DNA from 3 places in the Pantoea sp. X-Soil-ISGK-275 genome. Region 1 is predicted to be linked to each of the others. Evidence: predicted binding sites of a transcription regulator. Region 1 holds the regulator's gene; each other region holds the start of a gene.
The links. Region 1 encodes CRP, which controls carbon source genes, mostly activating them, when cyclic AMP is high. Its sites were predicted from a motif close to ATGTGANNNNNNTCACAT; they were not measured.
Positions count from the first base shown of each region.

Region 2: AC6I8A_RS09295 (6-phosphofructokinase) is a predicted target of CRP. The motif match lies at 1,497-1,514, and genes of this name have one in related genera.
Region 3: udp (uridine phosphorylase) is a predicted target of CRP. The motif match lies at 1,572-1,589, and genes of this name have one in related genera.

Region 1 is NZ_AP035976.1:3,850,567-3,853,848, forward strand. Features, by position in the region: gene AC6I8A_RS17950 (phosphoribulokinase) at 1-855, shown strand, start outside; gene AC6I8A_RS17955 (OsmC family protein) at 907-1,311, opposite strand; gene crp (cAMP-activated global transcriptional regulator CRP) at 1,616-2,248, shown strand; gene AC6I8A_RS17965 (YccS/YhfK family putative transporter) at 2,307-3,282, shown strand, end outside.
Region 2 is NZ_AP035976.1:1,990,849-1,994,130, forward strand. Features, by position in the region: gene dld (D-lactate dehydrogenase) at 1-1,209, opposite strand, end outside; gene AC6I8A_RS09295 (6-phosphofructokinase) at 1,649-2,629, shown strand; gene AC6I8A_RS09300 (PTS sugar transporter subunit IIB) at 2,640-2,954, shown strand; gene AC6I8A_RS09305 (PTS sugar transporter subunit IIC) at 2,947-3,282, shown strand, end outside.
Region 3 is NZ_AP035976.1:237,072-240,353, reverse strand. Features, by position in the region: gene AC6I8A_RS01070 (tetratricopeptide repeat protein) at 1-599, opposite strand, end outside; gene udp (uridine phosphorylase) at 699-1,460, opposite strand; gene AC6I8A_RS01060 (dienelactone hydrolase family protein) at 1,763-2,599, shown strand; gene metE (5-methyltetrahydropteroyltriglutamate--homocysteine S-methyltransferase) at 2,641-3,282, opposite strand, start outside.

The sequences.
Region 1 (3,282 bases):
CCAATTATTGCCGTCACCGGTTCCAGCGGCGCCGGAACCACCACCACCAGCCTCGCCTTCCGTAAGATTTTCCAGCAGCTGAACCTGCATGCGGCGGAACTCGAAGGCGACAGTTTCCATCGCTTCACGCGTCCGGAAATGGACATGGCGATCCGCAAAGCACGCGATCTCGGTCGCCACATCAGCTACTTCGGCCCGGAAGCCAATGATTTCGGCCTACTGGAGCAGACGTTCAAACATTACGGTCAAACCGGCCTCGGCGAATCACGCAAATATCTGCACACCTACGATGAAGCGGTGCCGTGGAATCAGGTGCCGGGCACGTTCACGCCGTGGCAGCCGCTGCCGGAAAACACCGATGTGCTGTTTTATGAAGGCTTGCACGGCGGCGTGGTTACGCAGCAGCAAAATGTGGCGGAGCATGTCGATCTGCTGGTTGGTGTGGTGCCGATTGTTAACCTTGAGTGGATTCAGAAGCTGGTGCGTGACACCGGCGAGCGCGGCCATTCACGCGAAGCAGTAATGGATTCGGTGGTACGTTCGATGGAGGATTACATTAACTTCATCACGCCGCAGTTCTCGCGCACCCACATTAACTTCCAGCGCGTGCCGACCGTTGATACCTCAAACCCGTTTGCCGCCCGCGAAATTCCCTCGCTCGACGAAAGCTTCGTGGTGATTCATTTCCGTGGCCTGGAAGGCATCGCGTTCCCCTATCTGCTGGCGATGATTCAGGGATCGTTTATTTCCCACATCAATACCCTGGTGGTGCCGGGCGGCAAAATGGGATTGGCGATGGAGCTGATTATGCTGCCGCTGGTACAGCGACTGATTGAAGGGAAGCGGATTGAATAGGTTTGGTGCGGGCGGTGAAAAGGGAGGCATGAATGCCTCCCCTTCGACCGATTACAACTCGACAACCTCATAGCTGTGGGTAATTTCCACGCCTTTACCCAGCATGATCGCCACCGAGCAATATTTTTCCGCTGACAGGTCAACCGCGCGCGCAACCGCTTTATCGCTCAACGCTTTGCCGCTGACGATAAAATGCAGGTTGATGGTGGTAAAAATGCGTGGCGCTTCTTCACGGCGTTCTGAGGTGAGTTTCACTTCGCAATCCGCCACATTGCTGCGCCCTTTTTGCAGGATCGACACCACATCAATGGCGCTACAGCCGCCCGCGGCCATCAGCACCATCTCCATTGGACTTGGCGCTTTATCACCGGAATTACCGTCCATTAATACCTGATGGCCAGATGAGGATTCTCCGAGAAAGGTAAGACCTTCCACCCATTTCACTCGTGCCTGCATTATTCTCTCTCCTGAAGCGGCGGTTTTGCCGCCAGAGTACGCTTTCACCTGACAAACAGCAATCCAGAGTAATCCCCCTTGTGCTGAAGCGAGACAACACAAGACAGCTCGCAAAAGCTGTGCTACAAACAGTGCTGAAAATATTTTCGTCATCACAGACGAAGGCCGGAAGAATCAAAAGCGTAGCTTAAGAGTCCACCCGGAATAATTTTTCCTTTACTGGAAACGCTCGACGATTAAACCGCCTGACAGGGAAAAATGCCCCCTGTGTTTTGGGCACGATTACAACAGAGGATAATAGCGAATGGTTCTCGGCAAACCGCAAACAGACCCTACACTCGAATGGTTCCTGTCCCATTGCCATATTCACAAATATCCATCCAAAAGCACGCTCATCCATCAGGGTGAGAAAGCGGAAACGCTGTACTACATCGTAAAAGGTTCCGTAGCGGTACTGATTAAAGATGAAGAAGGCAAAGAGATGATTCTCTCCTACCTCAATCAGGGAGATTTCATCGGCGAACTCGGTCTTTTCGAAGAAGGCCAGGAACGTAGTGCCTGGGTACGTGCGAAGTCTGCCTGCGAAGTGGCTGAAATTTCATACAAAAAATTCCGTCAGCTGATTCAGGTAAACCCGGATATTTTAATGCGACTTTCGTCGCAAATGGCGCGTCGTCTGCAAGTGACATCTGAGAAAGTGGGCAACCTTGCCTTCCTCGATGTCACCGGACGTATCGCGCAAACGCTGCTAAATCTGGCCAAACAGCCAGATGCGATGACTCACCCAGACGGGATGCAAATCAAAATCACCCGTCAGGAGATTGGTCAGATCGTGGGCTGCTCACGCGAAACCGTGGGTCGTATCCTGAAAATGCTGGAAGATCAGAACCTGATCTCTGCACACGGTAAAACCATCGTCGTTTACGGCACCCGCTAATTTCTTCTCACCCACGGCGTGATGGCAACATCGCGCCGTTTCTATTTGCGATGAGCTGATGTGGCGTCGAATCATCTATCATCCCGAAGTTAACTATGCGCTGCGGCAAACGCTGGTGCTGTGCCTGCCTGTGGCTCTCGGCTGGCTGTTTGGCGATCTGCAAAAAGGGCTGCTGTTCTCGTTAGTGCCGGCCTGCTGCAACATGGCGGGTCTGGATACGCCGCACAAACGCTTCTTCAAACGCCTGATTGTGGGGGGTTCGCTGTTTGCCACCGGCAGTTTCCTGATGCAAATCCTCACCGCTTATCAGGTTCCGCTGCCGCTGATTTTGCTGGCGTTGCCGCTGCTGATTGGCGTGACCGGCGAAATCGGCCCGCTGCATGCACGATTGCTGCCCGCGACTTTGATTGCCGCTATTTTCACGCTCAGCCTGGTTGGACGCATGCCGATGTGGGTGCCGCCGCTGCTCTACATTGGCGGCACGCTGTGGTACGGCTTATTCAACTGGTTCTGGTTCTGGCTGTGGAAAGAGCAGCCGATGCGCGAGTCGCTCAGCCTGCTGTTCCGCGAGCTGGCGGATTACTGCGATGCCAAATACACCTTACTGACGCAGCTGACCGATCCGGAAAAAGCGCTGCCACCGTTGCTGGCACGTCAGCAAAAGGCGGTCGATCTCATCACCACCTGCTACCAGCAAATGCATATGCTGTCGGCCAGTCGCGATAACAGCCACAAACGCCTGACGCGCGCTTTCCAGGTGGCGCTGGATTTACAGGAACACATCTCGGTGAGTTTGCATCAGCCGGAAGAGGTGCAGAAGCTGGTTGAAGAGAGCCACGCCGAAGCGGTGATTCGCTGGAACGCCAAAATCATCTCGGCGCGACTGCGCGTGCTGGCGGATGCAATTCTCTACCATCAGCTGCCAGACCGTTTTCATATGGAGAAACAGCTCGGCGCGTTGGAGAAAATTGCGCGCCAGCATCCGGATAACCCGGTCGGCAACTTCTGCCTGTATCACTTCAGCCGCATCGCCC
Region 2 (3,282 bases), 1.9 Mb from region 1:
CTGCTGTAACAAGCTTAGTAATTCAGCGGTTTGCGGCGACTCCACTTTGATCATCAGATGATGTTGATACTCGCTGCGGTAATCCATGATGCGCGGTGCGATAAAGCTCGGCGTCAGCTGGTTGAAGAATTGCAGCACCCGATCAACAAAATTGCGCGGCAGGAATTTCAGGTGGCTGACGCGCACATCCCATTTAGCTTTATTTGCCATCATCTGCGGAATGGCCTGCGGACCCAGTTTGCGTATCGCCAGATACATATGTTTGGCGTAGCGCACGGTTAAATCGAAGGCGTTGCGATGGATATATTCCGCCTGCAGCGGCAGCTCGCTCATCCTGGTTAACAGGAAACGGCGCAGCGCCACCAGCACGCTCTCATCGTTAGTGCCGATGTAGAAAGTATCGCTGCCGGTGCTGGCTTCAAAGGTCGGCAAGCGCACGGCGAACACCACCACTTTACCGGCGCTGCCTGAGCTGTCGTGCAGGTAACGCAAATCGCCATTGAAGCGTGCAGGGGAATCTGCGGCCACATCTCGCAGTCGGTCGGCATAATCATCCGCCCAGATTTTTCCCTGCCAGTCGGGTTGCTCACCGGTTTGATACCGTTGCTGCGTCAGGTTTTCCAGCATCACTTCAGGTGTGTCGCCCAACTCGATGCCGAGATGGTTGACCATCTCTAAACGCCCATCGTTGTGAATGCGGGCGAACAGGGATTTTTCAGTGAAAGCGGGGCCGCGCCGAATCAGCGAGCCACCGGAATTATTGCAGATGCCGCCGACCACCGACGCGCCGATGCAGGACGAGCCAATCACCGAGTGCGGCTCACGACCCAGCGGCTGCAAGGTGTGCTCCAGTTCGGTCAAGGTGGTACCAGGGAAAGCAATCACCTGACGCGCCTGATCAATCACCTGCACGCCTTTGAGCTGGCGGGTACTGATGATCACAATATCGCGGTCATAATCATTGCCGTCGGGCGTTGAGCCGCCGGTAACGCCGGTATTCGACGCCTGCATCAGCACAATGGCATCGTGCGCCACGCAAACCTGCAGCGTCTGCCACAGCTGCAACAGCGTTTGCGGTAACGCCACCGCCAGCGCTTCACCGCGTCCGACGCGGAACCCCTTTATGTACCAGGCTTTATCATCCGCATGGGTTAATACCTGTTTCTCGCCAACCACCTCTGCTAACTGACGCAACATATCCTTCTGCATGCTCACTTTTCTCTTCTTTATTTTTATCTGCCACGGTATTGGACAAGTGCATCGGCATTGAGTCAATCCTTCACTGGACCTGACGCATAAATAACGCACGTAATCATTATCCCTTTATCTGATACGGAATAAGCCTCATGAACCGATAAAAATGCGCGGGAAATCACAAAATAGATCGAAAGAAAAACAGCGAGTAAGGTGTTTATTTAAGCCACCGGTTTTATTACGCAAAATAAATATAAACCTATGATTTTATTTGTTATTAATGATTTAAGGTGAAAAGTGGCGTGTGATTTACATCACAGAATTTAGCCTGAATGGGATGCTGTCAATGATCTCACTCGGGGAATTCATCGCAAAACTGTGACATTCGTTGCAAATAACAATGTCGTTAATCGGAAGAATGAATTCCAGACGCACAGCATAAAGGATGATGACAATGAGAATTGGCATGGTGATCAGTGGTGGCGATGTCACCGGGATTAATAACTTTGTGTATCAAATATCGCGCTTAACCCAGGCGGAAATGGTGTTATTTAACGGTGGCATTCCGGGATTGCTGGAAAACAATCACCAGGAAATATCCCAGCGCGATTTAGTGGATTACGCCATCGCCGCTATTCCGGTAATGCAATCGGGACGAACCAGCAGAAAATTAATTCGTCCGGAATATGAAACCATCGCCAAACACCTTAAGTCGTTGCGTATCGATGTATTAATTATGGCGGGCGGCGATGGCTCATTACAATTCCTGCATACGCTAAGTGAATTTGGCGTCAATTGTTTTGGCGTCGGCATGACCATCGATAACGATGTGTTTGGCAGTGATTACAGCATCGGTTTCTCCACCGCCTGCGAGCAGGTTTTAAAAGAGGTGGCGAAATTACGCAATACCGGCCGCGCCTTAACCGGTCGTGTGTTTATGGTGGAACTGCTGGGCGGTTATTGCGGGGAATTAACCTTGCAGTCGGCGATCAAATCCAATGCGGATTTCGCGCTGATCCCGGAATGCCAGATTGCACCACAAGAGCTGGCCGAGCGCATCACGCAGCGGCTGGCGGCGCAGAACAGCGTCATTATTTTGTGCTCAGAAGGCTACACCCGAGAATATTCGCCGGGCTTTCAGGGCGCTATCGATACGTTAATTAAACAAATTGAACCGTTAATTGGTGTGCGTATTCGTAAAACAATTATCGGTTATGGCCTGCGTAATGGCGATCCTACCTGTGAAGAGATTTATCAGGGCACCATTATGGCCAGTGAAGTCGCGCGTTGTATTCAGTCGGGAATGCGCAACAAAGCGGTGATTATTAATGGCAGTAATCGACCGATTCCGATTGATTTAATAAGCATGAAAAAACGCCTGGTCGATACGGAAGGGCATCATTATAAACTCGCTAAACAACTGCAAATTCTGTGAGGAAATAGCCATGCTGAAAATATTATGTGTCTGTGGATGTGGTTTGGGTTCAAGCTTTGCGATTGAGATGAGCGCCAAGTCAGTATTAAAGAAACTCGAAATTGATGCTGATATCGATCACACCACCATTTCTGAAGCTAACGCCTTTAAATCCGACATGATTTTAACTCAGAAAGCCTTTGCTGATGTGTTAAATGCCGATGCCAGCCCGGAACAGATCAAACGGGTGATTATTCTCAATAAGCTAACCGACAAAGCGGAAATTGAAGAGAAAATCGTGGCGTTTATGAAAGAACGTAACTTAAAGGTTGCTAATCATGAATAGTGTGATCGACTTCCTGGTAAAAGACTTATTGGGGCAGGCATCAATATTGATCGCCTTTATTGCCCTGATTGGTCTGCTACTGCAAAAAAAATCGGCGGGCAAGGTGGTGGAAGGCACCTTTAAAACCCTGCTTGGTTTCTTAATTATGATGGCCGGTATCAACATTATTGTCGGTACGCTGACCTTCCTGAACACCATTTTCACCCACGGTTTTGGCATGCAGGGTTATATCACCGACGTTGCCGCCATTGCCGGGTTAGCAAACCGCGAGCTGGGTTCTGAAGTGGCGCTGACGCTGTTGGTGATCTTTATCGTCAACATCATCATT
Region 3 (3,282 bases), 3.6 Mb from region 1:
CAGACGTGTTGCGGCACGCTGTCGTCAAGATAGATGCGGCAAATCCAGTCGGGATAGAACTCGCGCGCTACTTCGATGTTTTTAATCAAGGTTTCGCAGTAGCGTGGCTGGCCGCCATACAGGCTAAAGGAGATGATATTTTCTGCGAGATTGTTGCGGTTGATCGGTGGCGGCACGTCAGAAGGGAATGCCACTTTCGCCCCTTTGCTGAAGGTCACATCGGAATTCTGCAGTGATTCGAGGCCGTAACGCGCCACCTCATCCTCTTTATTCAGCCAGCCACACACTTCCGTTAATCCATCCAGCCATGTTTCCGACGCCTGCGCGCGTTGCGCGGCCGGAGCTTGATAGATCTTCTGGTAAATTTTATAGGATTTTTTGTGCTCGCCCACACGCATCAGGGTTAACGCGTAGTCGCTCAGCACCTGCATATGATTGGGTAAGACGCGCAGCACTTCTTCACAGCACTGACGCGCAAGAGGATAGTTATTCGCCGCCATCGCCTGGCGAAATCTCGCTGCTGCACCTTCAACGCGTGATTGTGCAGTAGCGGGATTATTCATGAAATTGGGACGTGAGACAGAAACCATTTTGCGCATAAGAAATTTCTCAGTAGCTGCTGAAATTGCGCGCATTCTAATCAGGAAATAGCTGAAATCCTTATAAGCCTGGTCTCGAATTCATCCCTGACTGGCGCACTAAATTAAGCGACGCGCGGCTTCAACCACAATTTTCACCGCATCACTTTCGGTCTGTTTCATGGTTGCGGCATCCGGGATCTCTTTTTGCGTACGGTTCACGATGACGCCCGCCACCATGCCGGCACGCAGTCCCTGACTGGCGCACATGGTTAACAGTGTAGCGGATTCCATCTCATAGTTAAGGACGCCCATTTGCTGCCACTCTTCCATTGAACCCTGGAAGCGATTCACCACGCGGCCGGAGAAGGTATCGTACCGTTCCTGACCAGGATAGAAGGTGTCAGATGAGGCGGTAATACCGATGTGGGTTTTCGCACCGCACGCCTCTGCGGCTGCCACCAGCGCGGTGGTGCAGGTGAAATCAGCTACGGCCGGGAATTCCATCGGCGCAAAGTGCAGGCTGGCGCCGTCGAGACGCACCGATGCGGTGGTGACCAGCACATCGCCCACATTAATATGCGGCTGGATAGCGCCGGTAGTGCCAACGCGCAGGAAAGTGCGCACGCCAAGCTGGGCCAGCTCTTCAACCGCAATCGACGTTGAAGGTCCGCCGATACCGGTGGAGCACACCACAACCGGTTTGCCATCCACTTCGGCCAGATAGGTAGTGAATTCACGGTGTGAAGCCAGATGCTGTGGATTGTCCATCAGCGCGGCGATTTTCTTCACGCGCTCAGGATCGCCAGGCACGATGGCCAACGTGGCTCCTTTCAAATCAGCTTTGGTGATGCCAAGGTGGAAAACGTCAGACTGGGCCATAACAGACTCCTGATAATTGGGGATGTACGCGCCACTCTACGTCAGCAGGAGGCATAAATATGTGACTCAATTCACCATCGATAATGAAAATTACATTATAAGAAAAACATTATGTGACTTACATCACGCATTAGCGCTGTGCAATTCTGAATTGCTACAAGCGGTGCTGCGTAAGTGTTGGTGGCAATGTTAATAGAGAAGCAGCACACGTGAAAAAAATCCCTCTGCACCTTACGCCAGCCTTGCTTTACTTCGCCAGGCTATAGTTACGTGATTGCGCATTTGCTAGCACGGAGAGAACAATGAAAACCGAAGACAATATGGCACAAAAAACGGCACCCGGCGGCTTTGCACCGGCCGTTCAGCCCACCGCAAGCAGCACCATTATTACCAGCAGCGACGCCATTCATGCTGGCGAGACCTCGGTTCCAAGCCAGGGCGAAAATCTGCCTGCTTATTATGCCCGACCAAAAGAGTATCAAGGCACCTTGCCGGTGGTGTTGGTGGTGCAGGAGATTTTCGGCGTGCACGAGCATATCCGCGATGTCTGCCGCCGTCTGGCGCTGGAAGGTTATCTGGCGATCGCGCCCGAACTCTATTTTCGTGAAGGCGATCCCAACGATTACAACGATATTCCCACGCTGTTCAAAGAGCTAGTGAGCAAAGTTCCAGATTCGCAGGTGTTGTCCGATCTCGATCATGTGGCCAACTGGGCCACGCGCCACGATGGTGATATCCGTCGTCTGGCGATTACCGGTTTCTGCTGGGGCGGACGCATTAGCTGGCTGTTTGCCGCGCACAATCCCCAGGTCCGCGCAGCGGTGGCGTGGTATGGCCGCTTAGACGGTGAAAAGACGTTGAAGCAGCAGAAGCATCCGATTGATGTTGCGGTCGATTTAAATGCGCCGGTGCTGGGTCTTTACGGTGGTCAGGATGAGAGCATCCCACTGGAAAGCATTGATAAGATGCGTCAGGCGCTGCACGCCGCCAATGCCAAGGCAGAGATCGTGGTGTATCCGGATGCCGGACATGCTTTCAACGCGGATTATCGTGCCAGCTATCACGCCGATTCCGCCAAAGATGGCTGGCAACGCATGCTGGCGTGGTTCGCGCAGCATGGCGTGGCGCCGAACGCCTAATAAAAAGGGGCGCCTCTGCGCCCCCATCTCATTTACCGCGACTAAGCCGTTTCACCCCGCAGGTTTTGCGCCGCTTTGACCATATTCGCCAATGCCTGACGGGTTTCCGTCCAGCCCCGGGTTTTCAGGCCACAATCTGGATTCACCCACAAACGCGCTTCCGGAATGCTCTGCGCCGCTTTGCGCAGCAACTCTTCCATCCACTCCACGCTCGGCACGTTCGGTGAGTGAATGTCATACACGCCCGGACCGATTTCGTTGGGATAGTCGAACTCCTTGAAGGTATCCAGCAGATCCATATCGGAACGTGAGGTTTCGATGGTGATGACGTCCGCATCCAGCGCGGCAATCGAATCCATAATGTCATTGAACTCGCAATAACACATGTGGGTGTGAATCTGGGTGTCATCCTGCGCCACGGCGGCATTGAGACGGAATGCATCCACCGCCCAGGTCAAATACGCGGCCCAATCGGACTGATGCAGCGGCAGACCTTCGCGCAGTGCCGGTTCATCGATCTGAATAATGCCGATCCCGGCTTTTTCCAGATCTTCCACTTCATCACGCAGCGCCAGCGCAATCTGTTTGGCGATGGTTTCACGGCTCACATCTTCACGCGGGAATGACCAGCAGAGAATCGTTACCGGACCGGTCAGCATGCCTTTCACCGGCTTGTCGGTCAG